Piscinibacter sp. HJYY11: one gene and its partner. The protein of the gene in region 1 interacts with the protein of each later gene in a pairwise test. Links are inferred from orthologs where the notes say so. Each region holds a gene or a part of one and is shown in the gene's direction. Other genes may lie near its edges. The genes, in order: bioB and JI745_RS13700.

Region 1 (7,360 bases):
CATTTGCCATTGCGTCGGGCGTCAAGCCCGAGCAAGGTCTCTTCACGGCCATCATCGGCGGGCTGCTCGTCTCGCTGCTCGGGGGCTCGCGCGTGCAGATCGGCGGGCCGGCCGGCGCATTCATCGTGATCGTCTACGGCATCGTGCAGCGCTACGGCCTCACCAACCTGCTGATCGCGACCGCCTTGGCCGGCATGCTCATGTTCGCGCTCGGCTTCTTCAAGCTCGGGGTGCTGGTGCGCTACATCCCCGTCACCATCGTGATCGGATTCACCAACGGCATCGCGGTGCTGATCGCCTTCTCGCAGATCAAGGATCTGCTGGGCCTCACGATTGCCAAGCTGCCCAGCGACTTCTTCTCGCAGGTACATACGCTGGCGACCCACCTGCACACCCTGAACCTGCATGCGCTCGGGCTCGGCGCTGCGACGGTGCTGATGCTCTTCTTCTGGCCGCGGCTCTTCGCCCCCGGCTCCCTGCTGCCCGCACCGCTGCTCGAAGGGCGCACGCTGCGCAGCGCCTCGCGCGTGCCGGGGCCCATCATCGCTCTGGTGCTGCTGTCGGCGCTGGCCTGGTGGCTGCAGATGCCGGTGGAGACCATCGGCACCCGCTTCGGCGGCATCCCGCAGAGCCTGCCCTCACTCGAGCTGCCGCCCTTCAGCTGGGAAAGTGCCAAGGAGCTCGTCATCCCCACGCTCACCATCGCGCTGCTGGGTGGCGTGGAGTCGCTGCTGTGTGCCCGCATCGCCGACAACCTCACCGGCCCGCCCCGGCACGATCCCAACCAGGAGCTGATGGCCCAGGGCGTGGCCAACATGGTCGTGCCCTTCTTCGGCGGCATCCCGGTCACCGGCACCATCGCCCGCACCGTGACGAGCATCCGCGCCGGTGCGAAGACACCGGTCGCCGGCATCGTGCACTCGCTGACGCTGCTGCTCATCGTGCTGGTGGCCGCGCCGCTCGCGATGAACGTGCCGCTGGCCGTGCTGGCCGGCATCGTGCTCTTCGCCGCGTGGAACATGGGCGAGTGGCACGAGTTCGCCCGCCTGCGCCGCTTCAGCGTGCCTTACCGCACGGTGTTGCTGGGCACCTTCCTGCTGACGGTGATCTTCGACCTCACGGTGGCCGTGCAAGTCGGCCTGGTGATGGCCTGCGGCTTCTTCATCTACCGCATGAGCACGCTCTTCCGCGCCGACCTCGCCACCGACAGCCCGCCCGGCGTGCAGGTCTACCGCCTCTACGGCACGCTCTTCTTCGGCGCAGTCGGCAAGGTCGAGGCCATCTCGCAGCAGCTGCCGCCCGGCACCCATGCCGTGGTGCTGGAGATGCACCAGCTGGTCTCGATCGACAACTCCGGCCTCGATGCGCTGATGCAGCTTCACAAGGCCCTCGAACGAGAGGGCATCCGCCTCATCCTGTGCGATCTGAACGAGCAGCCGCGCGAAATGGTGCGGCGCGCCGGCTTCGACGCCGCGCTGGGCATCGACAACATCACCACCCACCTTGGGGGGGCCCTGTCACGCGCCATTCCACCCACCCGCTGAGCTATCCTGCCGCGCTGGGAGAATGTGAATCGCCATGAGTTTCCTCAACGACCTCAAGCGCCAGGCCGACGCGCTCAAGACCCAAAGCACGGAAGACCTGGCCCTGCTGGCCCGCAATGCCGCGTTGGTCGAAGGCGCCTGCAAGACGGTGTGGCAATACTGGCTCGACCTGGCGCAACAGCTCAACGTGCTGCAACCCACGCCGCCGCTGCGCTTTTCGCTCGACAAGGTCACCGCCCTCGACAACCTCAAGCGCAGCGATTTCAAGGTCGACGCACGCCGCAAGCAGCTGCGCGACCAGGAGGTCCATGACCACGTGGTCATCCATGCGATCCAGAAGACCGGCCGCACGATCACCCTCAGCAAGGATTTTCCGCCGGAAATCGAGCGCCTCGAGGCCCGGCTGCGCCAGGCCGGCATCACGCCCGACACGAAGTGGGTGCGCAACCAGGAAAACGGCCGGCTCGAAGAGGTGATCTTCACCTTCAAGGCCGACGTGAGCTTCATCGCCCGCCTGCTGCCCGACCATGACCAGGGCGTGGTGCGCTTCCAGCTCAACAACTTCGACAGCCTGGAGACGGTGACGACCGAGTTCCCCGCACGCGACGTGGGCTCCGACCTGCTGGACCAGCTGGCCCGCTGGATGGTCGGCCAGCCGAACGACTTCCTGCGGCGTGCGAGCCAGGTCAAGCGGGTCGAAGCCTGACCGGCACCGGTTGGCACGCCCCGAGCGCTTAAAATCCCGGCTTCACTCCGGCGCCTCCGGGCGCCCTGACCGCCATGCCGCTGTTCTGGAAGCCGTACAAGTCCGAGATCACCTCGTTCATCGATGAACTGAAGGCCAAGCGCCCCACGCTCGAGGAAGAGCAGCGCCGTGGCCGGGCCCTGCTGTGGGACAAGCCGGTGGATCGCGAGGCGCAGGCCGAATACCGCGAAGCCCGCGTGCCGCAGCAGCCGTACGTCTACCAGAACAACACGAAACGCTGAACGCGTTGTCTCGAGTGGATTCCGAGGTGATGGCGCCCGACGAGGCGCCCGAGACGGCAGTGGTTCCGCAGGTGGTGGACCACATCGCCGTGGCGCGCCTGTATGGCGAGCCGCTCTTCCAGCTGCCGCAGGACCTGTACATCCCGCCCGATGCGCTGGAAGTCTTCCTCGAAGCCTTCGAAGGCCCGCTCGACTTGCTGCTCTACCTGATCCGCAAGCAGAACTTCAACATCCTCGACATCCCGCTGGCCAGCGTCACGCGCCAGTACCTCGCCTACGTCGACCAGATTCGCAAGACCAACCTCGAGCTGGCGAGCGAGTACCTGCTGATGGCGGCGATGCTGATCGAGATCAAGTCGCGCATGCTGCTGCCGCCGAAGAAGGTGGCCGAAGGCGAAGAGCCGGAAGACCCGCGTGCCGAGCTGGTGCGCCGCCTCCTGGAGTACGAGCAGATCAAGTTGGCCGCCGCGCGCCTCGATGCGCTGCCGGTGCTGGGCCGCGACTTCCTGCGTGCACAGGTGGTGATCGAACAGTCACTCACTCCCCGCTTCCCCGACGTCAACGTCGACGAGCTTCGGGCCGCCTGGCAGGACATCCTCAAACGCGCCAAGCTCAACCAGCACCACACCATCACCCGCGAGCAGCTCTCGGTGCGCGAGCACATGAGCATCGTGCTGCGCCGCTTGCAGGGCCGCCGTTTTGCGCTCTTCGAAGACCTGTTCGAGCTGAACCGCGGCCCGCAGGTGCTGGTCGTCACCTTCATCGCCATGCTGGAACTGGCCCGTGAGCACCTGCTCGAAGTGACGCAGGCCGAGGCCTTCGCGCCCATCTACGTCCGCCTGGCCTACCAGCCTGCCTGACCGCCGCTGCTGCACAGCACCATCTGCTGCACGCATCTGGTTAGACTGCCCGCCGTATTCATCTCCCGGGAACCCGCATGCAAGAAACCGCCGTCCGCGTCCACCCTCGCAAGCCTGCCGCACCCGCGGCCGCCAGCCGCTGGACCGTGGCCGAAGTCGAGGCCCTCTTCGACCTGCCCTTCACCGAGTTGATGCACCGCGCACAGACCGTGCACCGCGAGCACTTCGACCCGACCGAGGTGCAGCTGTCCACGCTGCTGTCGATCAAGACCGGCGGTTGCCCCGAGGACTGCAGCTACTGCCCGCAAGCCGCACGCTACGATACCGGCGTCGAGGCCAGCAAGATCATGGACTGCGACGCCGTGCTCGACGCCGCCAAGCGCGCGCAGGCCGCCGGTGCCACCCGCTTCTGCATGGGCGCCGCCTGGCGCTCGCCGAAGGACCGCGACATCGAGAAGGTGGCTGAACTGGTGAGCGCCGTGAAGTCGCTGGGCCTGGAAACCTGCGCCACGCTGGGCATGCTGGAAGACGGCCACGCCGAGACGCTGCAGCAAGCCGGCCTCGACTACTACAACCACAACATCGACACTGCACCCGACAAGTACGGCGACATCATCAGCACCCGCCAGTTCCAGGACCGGCTCGACACCCTGCAGCGCGTGCGGGGCGCCGGCGTGAAGGTATGCTGTGGCGGCATCGTCGGCATGGGCGAGACACGTACGCAGCGCGCCGCACTCGTCGCCGAACTCGCCAACATGGACCCATACCCCGAGTCGGTGCCCATCAACAACCTCGTGCAGGTGCCTGGCACGCCGCTGCACGGCAGCGAGAAGCTCGACCCGCTCGAGTTCGTGCGCACCATCGCGGTCGCCCGCATCACCATGCCGAGGTCGCGTGTGCGCCTGTCGGCCGGCCGCCAGCAGCTCGGCGAAGCGGTACAGACCCTGTGCTTCCTGGCCGGAGCCAACTCCATGTTCTACGGCGACAAGCTGCTGACCACCGGCAACCCCGACGTGCAGGCCGACCAAGAGCTGCTGGCCAAGCTCGGGATGACGACCTCATGAGCGGCGCAGAGCAATCCCTGTACGGCGGCGGCACGGCCGCGCCGAAAGAGCGCAAGCCCGTCACGCTGCACCGCATCCGCGAGATGCAGGCCGCCGGTGAGCCGATCACCATGTTGACCTGCTACGACGCCAGCTTCGCGAAGCTGCTCGACGCCGCCGGGGTCGACACCCTCCTGATCGGAGATTCACTCGGCATGGTGCTGCAGGGCCGATCAAGCACCCTGCCGGTCACGCTGGAAGAAACGGCGTACCACATCCGCAGCGTGCAGGCCGGCAACCGCAATGCCTTCGTCCTGGGCGACATGCCATTCGGCAGCTACCAGGAATCGAAAGAGCAGGCCATGCGCAGCGCCACCGTGCTGATGCAGGCCGGCGCGCAAATGGTCAAGCTCGAAGGCGGCGGCTGGACGCCCGAGACGGTGCGCTTCCTCGTCGATCGCGGCGTGCCGGTGTGTGCGCACCTAGGCCTCACGCCGCAGTCGGTGCACGCGATCGGCGGCTACCGCATCCAGGGCAAGAGCGCCGATGGCGCGGCCATACTGAAGCAGCACGCCAAGGAGCTGTCGGACGCCGGCGCCGCGATGTGCGTGCTCGAGCTCGTGCCCGCAGCGCTGGCCAAAGAGATCACCCAGAGCGTCGCGATGGCCACCATCGGCATCGGCGCGAGCAGCGCCTGCTCGGGCCAGGTGCTGGTCCTGCACGACATGCTCAACGTCACGCAAGGCAAGCTGCCGCGCTTCGTGCGCAACTTCATGGATGGCGCACCGAGCATCAAGGCGGCCATCGAGGCCTATGTGGCCGCGGTGAAATCGCGCAGCTTCCCGGACGACGCCGTCCACGGCTATTGAACGATCGACAGAGATGAAGGTCCTGCACACCATCGCCGAACTGCGCGCCGCCCTGCCCGGCCCGCAGGCCTGCGCGTTCGTGCCCACCATGGGCAACCTGCACGAAGGTCACCTCGCACTCGTGCGCCAGGCCAAGGCCCACGGTCTGCCGGTGGTGGCGAGCATCTTCGTCAACCGGCTGCAGTTCGCGCCGCACGAAGACTTCGACCGCTACCCGCGTACGCTGCAACGCGACGCCGAGCTGCTCAAGGGCGCCGGTTGCGACCTCGTCTTCGCCCCCGACGAGCGCGAGATGTACCCGCAGCCGCAGACCTTCAAGGTGCACCCCGACCCGGCGCTCGCGGACATCCTCGAAGGCCACTTTCGCCCCGGCTTCTTCGTCGGCGTGGCGACCGTGGTGATGAAGCTCTTCACCATCGTTCAACCCAGGGTCGCCGTCTTCGGCAAGAAGGACTACCAGCAGCTGATGGTGATCCGCCGCATGGTCGAGCAGTTCGCACTGCCCATCACCATCGAAGGCGGCGAGACGCGCCGCTCCGACCAAGGCCTCGCGCTCTCGTCGCGCAACGGGTACCTGAGCGCGCCGGAGCTGAGTGAAGCGCTGGCGTTGTCGCAGGCGCTGAAGCAATTGGCCGATGCCTATCGCGCCCAACCCGGCGCCCTGGCTCACCTCGAAGCCGATGCGAGCGCTCGTCTCGCCTCCCGCGGCTGGCAGCCCGACTACCTCACCGTCAGGCGCCGCAGCGATCTGCTGCCGCCCACGGCCGCCGATGCGCACGGCCCTCTCGTCGTGCTGGGCGCAGCACGCCTCGGCACCACGCGCCTGATCGACAACCTGGAGTTCTGAAGTCGGCGTTCTGCTGGGCCGAGGCTGCGCCGTCAGGCGGACCCTGAACGCACGCCCAGCTTGAAGCCGATCATCGCCCTCAGCTTGTTGGGCACGACCGGCTTGATGAGCAGGTGGAAGTCGTGCTCGGCGGCTTCGCTGTCGTGCTGTGTCATGGTGGAGCCAGTGACCATGATGGCCGGTACGCCCTGGCCGAAGCGGGAGCGCATGGCCTGGATGACTTCGATCCCGGTGTGCCCCTGTTCCAGGCGGTAGTCGACGATCAGCAGGTCGGGCAGTTCGTTGGCGAGGTCGGCGTGCTGCGCCCAGGCACGCGCCTCCTGGGCCGTCTCGAACGACAGCACCCGCGCGCCCCAGCCGCGCAGCAGGACCTCCAGACCGCCACGCACCGCGGGCTCGTCTTCCACCACCACGATGAAGCGGCGATCGAGCGTCAGGCCGATGGGCAGCTTGCCGCGCACGTCGCTCGGCTCCCGCACACGCGGCGCCTTGCCCGGCGGGAACTCGAGCGAGAACACCGAGCCACGCCCCGGCTGCGAGCGCAGCCGCAGCGGCGCCTGCATCAGCCCGGCCAGGCGCTTCACGATCGCGAGGCCCAGGCCCAGGCCCTTGCGCTGCTGTGGCGTGAGCGACTCGCTGTAGGGCACCTGGTAGAACTCTTCGAAGATGTGCTCCTGCTCGCGCTCGCGGATGCCCACACCCGTGTCCCACACCTGCAGCAGCATGCGGCCGTTGCGGCGTCTGCAGCTCACGAGCACCGTGCCGTCGTTGGTGTAGCGGATGGCGTTGGAGACGAGGTTGCGCAGGATGCGCTCCACCAGCACCGGGTCGGCGTACAGGTTGTGTTGCGCGCCGCGGAAGCGCAGCGCGAGCCCCTTCTCGAAGGCGACCGGCTCGAAGTGCAGGCGCAGCTTGCGGAAGATGTCGCCCACGTTGAAATGCTCGGGCGTCACGTCGACACCGCCGGTGTCGATGCGCGTGATGTCGAGCAGCTCGGAGAAGAGGCCTTCCAGCGCATCGACCGACCCGTTGATGCTCGCCACCAGCTGCGTGACCTCCTCGTCGTGGCTTCGCTGGCGCAGCGCTTCGGCAAACAGGCCCATGGCGTGCAGCGGCTGGCGCAGGTCGTGGCTCGCCGCCGCAAAGAACTGGGTCTTCGCGCGATTGGCCACCTCGGCCTCCTGCCTCGCGGCCTCGGCCGCGGCCTTCT
Region 2 (7,285 bases), 1.8 Mb from region 1 along the record:
CGGGGTTGATCGCGACGATGGAGGCGAGGAAGAGGTTGTCGCCGCCGCCCGGGCTGCGCTTGGCGCGCGACCATGGCGAGCCGTTGCCGGTGCCGATGTAGAGCAGGTTGAGCTGCGGGTCGAAGGTGATGCTGTCCCACACCGTGCCGCCGCCGCCGGCTTCCCAGTACTTGTTGCTCGGGTCCCAGGTCTTGGCGGCGCGCGCGAGCGCTTCGCTCTCGTACGGCTTGGCCGGGTCGCCCGGCACGGTGAAGAAGCGCCACTTCTCGGCGCCGGTTTCGGCGTCGTAGGCGGTGATGTAGCCGCGCACGCCGTACTCGGCGCCGCCGTTGCCGATGATCACCATGCCCTTGAACACGCGTGGCGCGCCGGTGATGGTGTACGGGCGCTTGCGGTCGATGGAGGTGTCTTTCTCCCACACGACCTTGCCGGTGGCGGCGTCCAGTGCGATCAGTCGCGCGTCGAACGAGCCGACGTAGACACGGCCCTTGTAGAGCGCCACGCCGCGGTTGACCACGTCGCAGCAGCCCTTCACGCCCACGTCGCGCGGCACCTTCGGGTCGTACGTCCAGATGCGCTTGCCGGTGCGCACGTCGACGGCGTGCACCACGCTCCACGAGGCGGTGACGTACATGATGCCGTCGACCACCAGTGGCGTCGCTTCCACGCCGCGCGTCGATTCGAGGTTGTAGCTCCAGACGAGGCCGAGCTCCTTGACGTTCTTCTCGTTGATCTGCTCGAGCCTGGAGAAGCGTGTCTCGGCGTAGTCGAGGCCGTAGCTCGGCCAGTCGCGGGTGGTGGTGTTCTGGGCGATGGCGCGGCCGTCGATGCGCGAGGTGACGGCGCGGATGTGCTCTTCCGAGCCCTTGGCCTGCGCGTGCGCGGCGAGCGGCACGCCCGCGCCCAGCACCATGGCGAACATGGCGATCCAGTGCTTCTTCATGCGGGAGGTCTCCTGTGTCTGCGGTGGTCGGTGCTGCGCCACCATCGTCTCCTGCGTCGAGGCCGCAGGTTGCCGAAGGATCATCAGGAGATCGCCAACCCGTCACAACAAGGTGTTTTCCCGCAACATGAAGCCACTTGCGGCATCGCCTTGCGGGCCGGCTGCGCCAGCCTGCCACAAGGCCGGTGCGCAGCGCGCAACGGGCGGGCCGCTATGCTTACCGGATGAACCTGACCCTGGCCCAACTTCCATCGCGCTGCGACGTGCTGGTGGTGGGCGCCGGCCCCGCCGGCAGTGCGGCCGCGACAGCCCTCGCGCGCGCCGGCAACGACGTGGTGCTGGTCGACCAGCGCAGCTTCCCGCGCGAGAAGGTGTGCGGCGACGGGCTGATCCCCGATGCCCACGCCGCACTCGCGCGCCTGGGCGTGCTGGAGGAAGTGATGGCGCGTGCGCAACGCGCCACCCACGTGGGCTGCATCGCGCCGCGCGGCGGCCGTGTCGACGTGCCGGGCCGCCTGGCGGTGCTGCCGCGGCGAGAGCTCGACGACATCGTCTGCCGCAACGCCGTGCGGGCCGGCGCGCGCATGTTTGCGCCGGTGCATTTCGACGCGCCGCTCACCGACACCGCCGGGCGTGTCTGCGGCGCGTCGCTCTCGCAGGGCGACGAGACGCGCGAGGTCTACGCCGAGTGGGTGGTGCTCGCCACCGGCGCGGTGCCGCAGGCGCTGCTGGCCGCCGGCCTGTGCGAGCGCCAGGGGCCATCTGCCGTGGCGCTGCGGGGTTATGTGAAGAACGAGGCGCAGGCCGGCCGCATCAAGGCGCTCGAAGTGGTGTGGCACCGCAAGTTGCGCCCGGGCTACGGCTGGATCTTCCCGTGTGGCGAGGGCGTGTTCAACATCGGCGTGGGCGTCTTCGGCCATGCGAAGGAAGACGTGAACCTGAAGCGCCTGTTCGAGGGCTTCTGCGAGTTCTACGCACCGGCCCGCGAGCTGACGGCCGGCGGCGAGCTGCTGGGCCCGCTGAAAGGCGCGCCGCTGCGCTGCACGCTCGACGGTGCGCGCCACAGCCGCCCGGGCCTTCTGGTGACGGGCGAGGCCGCGGGCAGCACCTATGCCTTCACCGGTGAAGGCATCGGCAAGGCGCTCGAGACCGGCCTGCTCGCAGCGGAAGCGCTCCTCTCGAAGCGCTCCGACGCCGAGGTGCGCCTCAGCTACGAGCAGAGCCTGCACACGCTCAAGCCGCGCTTCCAGCTCTACGAGCGCGCCAACCGCGTCAACGCCCACCCGTGGCTCGTCGACCTGCTGATCTGGCGCGCCCGCAAGAGCGAGCGCCTGGTGCGGCGCATGGCCGGCGTGCTCGAAGAGACCAGCAACCCGGCGCAGCTCTTGAGCGCCAAGGGTGTGTTCCGACTGTTCACGGAGTAACCGACGATGTGCCAGCTGTTGGGCATGAACGCGAACACCCCGACCGACCTGATGTTCAGCTTCACCGGCTTCTCGAAGCGGGCCGAGGAGCACAAGGACGGCTTCGGCATCGCCTTCTTCGAAGACGCCGGCGTGCGCCTCTTCGTCGACGCGCAGAGCGCCGAGTCGTCGCCGGTGGCCGAGATGGTGCGGCGCTACCCGATCCACAGTGCCAACGTCATCGCGCACATCCGCAAGGCCACGCAGGGCCGGGTGACGCTGCAGAACACCCACCCCTTCCAGCGCGAGCTGTGGGGCCGCTACTGGGCCTTCGCGCACAACGGCGACCTGAAGGCCTATGCGCCCACGCTGCATGGTGCCTTCCGCCCGGTGGGCGACACCGACAGCGAGCGCGCCTTCTGTTGGCTGATGCAGGAGCTTGCAAAAGCACACGCCGGCGTGCCGACCATCACCGAGCTCACGCACACGCTCTCCGAGCTGGTGCCGCGCATCGCCGCGCACGGCACCTTCAACTTCATGCTGAGCAACGGCCAGGCGCTGTGGGCGCACTGCTCGACGCACCTGCACTACATCGTGCGCCAGCACCCGTTTCGCGCCGCGCGCCTGCAGGACGAGGACATGAGCGTCGACTTCGCCGCCGTCACCACGCCGCACGACCGCGTGGCCGTCGTCGTGACGGAGCCGCTCACCGCGGACGAGACCTGGCAGCCGTTCGCGCCGGGCGAGCTGCGAGTGTTCGTGGACGGCGCGCCGGTGGCGTGACTTCGTAGGGGCCGACCGTCGGCCGTCGGCCGGTCGACAGCCACTCGCCGTAGTAGTCGAGCTTGCGGTCGAGCAGGGCGAGGCCGATCTTCCAGTCTTCGATGGTCGCGAGCACACGCTCGCGGTGCGCCGCGAAGAGCGCATGCCGGTCGGCGATGGTGGCCTTGCCCTGCTTCACGAGCGTGGCGTAGCGCCGCATCTCGCTGATCGTCATGCCGGTCAGGCGCAGGCGCTCCATCAGGTCGAGCCAGGCCACGTGTTCTTCCTGGTAGAGCCGCCGGCCGGCGCTGTCGCGCTGCACGCCCGGCATCAAGCCCTGCGCCTCGTACCACCGGATGGTGTGCACGCTGCGCAGAGTGCGGCGAGACAGCTCGCCGATCTTCAGGGTGCCGGGCTTGCGGGGCATCAGCTGCTCGTCTCGGGAGTGGGCTCGTCGCGGCGGAACCAGGTGTCCCACACGTGGAAGGAGTCGTAGTACTCCTTCAGGTCGACGATCTTGCCGTCGCGCAGCGTGACGAGCATGTGGTACTCGTTGTTGTAGATGCGGCCGTTCTTCAGCTCGCCGCGCGACTCCACTTCCATCGCCACCTGGTCACGTTCGGCGATGGTGTTCTTGACCCACATGCGCAGGCCGCCGTTCAGCCGCGAGTTCATGCGCTCGAAGACTTCGGCGATCTGCGCCTTGTCCTTCGGGCCTGAGCTCGGCAGGCGGTCGGGCTTGCCCATCAGCCGGTAGCAGATGTCGGGCGCGAAGAGGTCGAGTGCGCCTGCGATGTCGTTCGCGTTGAAGCACTCAATGAAGCGGCGGGCGACGCGGGTGTTCTCGGCAGTGAGGGTGGTGGTGCTCATGGTCAGCTCCTGGTGAGGTGAGGGGGAGCTCCGCATTGGGCGATCTAGAGTGCACTCTATGTCAAGGCCCTGCGGCAAGATGGGGGTCTCGTCGCCGCTACCCTCGCGCCATGCCCCAGCCGCCCGCCCAACGCTTCGACACCTTCTACCCCTACGACGCGCTGACGCAGCTGCTGTTTGACTACGCCACCGCCTACCCGGCGCTCGTGCGCATCGACTCCATCGGCAAGAGCCACGAGGGCCGAGACATCTGGGTGGCGACCGTCACCAACCAGCACACCGGCGACGCGGCCGACAAGCCCGGCTTCTGGGTCGACGGCAACATCCACGCGGCCGAGCTCACCGCCAGCACCGCGGTGCTGTACTACCTGCAGCAGCTGGTGCAGGGCTTCGACACCGACCGCGACATCGCGCACCTGCTCGACACGCGCGTGGTCTACCTCTGCCCGCGCCTCAACCCCGACGGCGCGGAGCTCGCGCTGGCCGAGCGGCCGCGACACATCCGCTCGTCCACCCGCCGCTACCCCTTCGAGGAGGAGCCCGTCGACGGCCTGACGATGGAAGACGTCGACGGCGACGGCCGCATCCTCTTCATGCGCCAGCGCGACCCGCACGGCCCCTACAAGAAATGCGCGCAGGACCCGCGGCTGATGGTGCCGCGCGAGCCCGGCGAGTTCGGCGGCGAGTACTACCGGCTGATGCCCGAAGGCTTCGTGAAGAACTACGACGGCCTCACGATCAGGGTCAACAAGGACCTCGAGGGTCTCGACCTCAACCGCAACTTCCCCGCCGGCTGGCGGCAGGAGCACGAGCAGGTGGGCGCCGGCCCCTACCCGACGAGTGAGCCCGAGGTGCGGGCGATGGTGGACTTCATCCTGAAGCACCCCAACATCGGTGCCGGCATCAGCTACCACACGCACAGCGGCGTGATCCTGCGCCCGCCGGGCACGCACGGCGACGACGACATGACGCCGGAAGACCTGTGGTCGTACAAGCGCTTCAGCGCCCTGGGCGAGAAGCTCACCGGCTACCCCGCGGTCAGCATCTGGCACGACTTCAAGTACCACCCGAAGGAAGTCATCACCGGCACGCAGGACTGGGTCTACGAGCACCTGGGCGCGCTCTTCTGGGTGGTGGAGCTGTGGGCGCCGAATCGCGAGGCCGGCATCACCGAGTACAAGTGGATCGACTGGTACCGCGAGCACCCGGTGGAAGACGACTTGAAGCTGCTGAAGTGGAGCGACGAGCAGTGCGGTGGGCTCGCGCACGTCGACTGGAAACCCTTCCTGCACCCGCAGCTCGGCGCGGTCGAGATCGGCGGCTGGGACAAGATGAACTACTGGCGCAACCCGCCGCCGCACCTGCGCGAGCGCGAGGTGGCGCGCTTCCCGAAGTGGATGACGCAGGTCGCGCTCTCGCTGCCCCGGCTCGAAGTGCTGCGCACCGAAGTGCGCGCGCTCGGGCCGGATACCTGGCGCGTGCGCTTTGCCGTTGGCAACAGCGGCTGGCTGCCGGCCTACGTGACCAAGCGCGCGCTCGAGCGCAAGGTGGTGCGCGGCGTGGTGTTCGAGATCCACCTGCCGGCCGGCGACCCGACGGTGTCGCTCGTCAGCGGGCAGGAGCGCATCGACGGCCCGCAGCTCGAAGGCCATGCGCCGCCGAACTCGCTGCAGGCCTTCCTGCCGCACCGCGAGGTGACCGGGGATCGGGCCGTGGGCGAATGGGTGGTGCGGGCACCGAAAGGCACGCGCCTCGCGCTGAGTGCGCAGGCCGACCGCGCGGGCGCGGTGCGCGCCGAGGTGTCGCTGGACTAGTGCCCGAGGTCCCGGCTCGACGCGCTGCCTGAAATCACCGGCGCATCGCTCATCGCCTCGCGCCACACCTTCTTCGGCAGGAAGGTGCGCAGCTGCTCGATGGCCTTGTCCATCAGCGCCGGGTGCAGCTCGTGGCCGATGTGCGGCAGCACGTCGGCGGTCACATCGCCCCCGAGCGCGACCAGTCGCTCGGCCGAGTCGATGGCCGGGCCGGGCGGGATCACACGGTCGGTCATGCCGTGGAAGAGGTGCACCGTGGTGTCGACCGGCGCGTGGGCGGGCGGCGTGGCATGGCGGCCGGCGAAGGCGAGCACGCGGCCGGCGAGTTGCGGCTCGGCCTGCACCGCTTCGAGCGACATCACCGCGCCCTGCGAGAAACCGGCGAGTGCGGTGCGCTCCCAGCCCATGTGGAACTGCTGCTGCACCGCACGCACGACGGCGATGAAACGCGGCAAGGCCGCCGCCACCCGCTCGACGCGCGAGGCTTCGGTCAGCCCCGCCGGCGAGAACCACTGCCAGCCCTGGCCGCCCTCGCCTTCGAAGGGGTCGGGTGCGTTGAGGCAGATCACCGCCGCCTGCGGGTACTCGGCGGCAAGCCGCTGGGCGAGCGGCGTCATCTTCGAGGCGTCCTCCCCCACGCCGTGGAACAGCAGGAACAGCAATTCGGTCGGGCCGCTGGGCGGCAGATGGGCAAGTGCGGACGCGGTCATGCCCCGAGTGTGTATCAAGGCGAAGGCCAGGGTTACCCAGGGGCCGGACCCCCTTCCGGCCGTGAAATGCCCCACGTAGACTACAAACCGTTACAGGCACGCCTCGTGCCCGCTTTCATCCCCCAGAGGAGGCCTCATGAGCGACGCGACCCCAGCCCGCGAGTACCAGGAGTCCCGGATTGAAGACGAACCCATCCTCGGCCCCGTGCTGGCGATGCCCGATGGGCGCATCCAGCCGCTGACCTGGATGGAGCGCCTGATGGTGCGGCTGCACCTCACCAACGCCAAGACGCTGGAAGCCCGCTACTTCAAGCCGGTGGGCGCCTGACCGGTGCCCCGGCCGGGGTGGCTTCGGCCACCCTGCTCGCGCAGACCCTGCGCCCCCTCACCGTCCGGCCGCGGCAGCACCCGCGCGGGCTCGACCATGTGTCGGCCGCGAGCGGGCTCGTCTGCGCGCACGGCCGCGCCTATGTGGTGTGCGACGACGAGCATCACCTCGCCGTGTTCGACGACGCCCAGCGCCCCGGCACCCTGCACCGCCTGCTGCACGGCGACCTGCCGCCCGACGCGGTGGAGCGAAAGCGCCGCAAGGCCGACTTCGAAGCGCTGCTGCTGCTCGAGGGCTACCCCACGCACGGCGCGCAGGCACTGGTCGCGCTCGGCTCGGGCTCCACGCCGCAGCGCGACACCGGCGTGGCCCTCGTGCTCGATGGCCAGGGCCGGCCGACGAAGGACCTGTGCCGCTTCTCGTTGACCGCGCTCTACCAGCCGCTGCGCAGCGCG

Evidence for each region.
Region 2: the proteins of bioB (region 1) and JI745_RS13700 interact in binary tests that used the Escherichia coli proteins (3 or more experiments, as listed by UniProt). The link is inferred for Piscinibacter sp. HJYY11 from one-to-one orthologs.

What each region holds. Positions count from the first base shown.
Region 1 is NZ_JAERQZ010000001.1:4,728,616-4,735,975, reverse strand. What follows is about bases 2,487-5,461. They hold bioB (biotin synthase BioB), read left to right. Parts: upstream 2,487-3,468; coding sequence 3,469-4,455; downstream 4,456-5,461. Other genes in these bases: panC (pantoate--beta-alanine ligase), read left to right, coding at 5,317-5,461; panB (3-methyl-2-oxobutanoate hydroxymethyltransferase), read left to right, coding at 4,452-5,303; JI745_RS22165 (ScpA family protein), read left to right, coding at 2,561-3,391; JI745_RS22170 (DUF3460 family protein), read left to right, coding at 2,487-2,531. Outside these bases: JI745_RS22180 (SulP family inorganic anion transporter), read left to right, coding at 1-1,544; JI745_RS22175 (hypothetical protein), read left to right, coding at 1,579-2,250; more of JI745_RS22170, read left to right, coding at 2,325-2,486; more of panC, read left to right, coding at 5,462-6,150; JI745_RS22145 (hybrid sensor histidine kinase/response regulator), read right to left, coding at 6,183-7,360. UniProt on the Escherichia coli protein: Catalyzes the conversion of dethiobiotin (DTB) to biotin by the insertion of a sulfur atom into dethiobiotin via a radical-based mechanism.
Region 2 is NZ_JAERQZ010000001.1:2,951,772-2,959,056, reverse strand. The notes cover bases 1,352-4,251. They hold JI745_RS13700 (class II glutamine amidotransferase), read left to right. Parts: upstream 1,352-2,373; coding sequence 2,374-3,129; downstream 3,130-4,251. Other genes in these bases: JI745_RS13685 (M14 family metallopeptidase), read left to right, coding at 4,089-4,251; JI745_RS13690 (nuclear transport factor 2 family protein), read right to left, coding at 3,535-3,978; JI745_RS13695 (MerR family transcriptional regulator), read right to left, coding at 3,053-3,535; JI745_RS13705 (NAD(P)/FAD-dependent oxidoreductase), read left to right, coding at 1,352-2,367. Also shown: JI745_RS13710 (PQQ-dependent dehydrogenase, methanol/ethanol family), read right to left, coding at 1-943; more of JI745_RS13705, read left to right, coding at 1,168-1,351; more of JI745_RS13685, read left to right, coding at 4,252-5,792; ypfH (esterase), read right to left, coding at 5,789-6,502; JI745_RS13675 (hypothetical protein), read left to right, coding at 6,639-6,830; JI745_RS13670 (DUF6929 family protein), read left to right, coding at 6,848-7,285.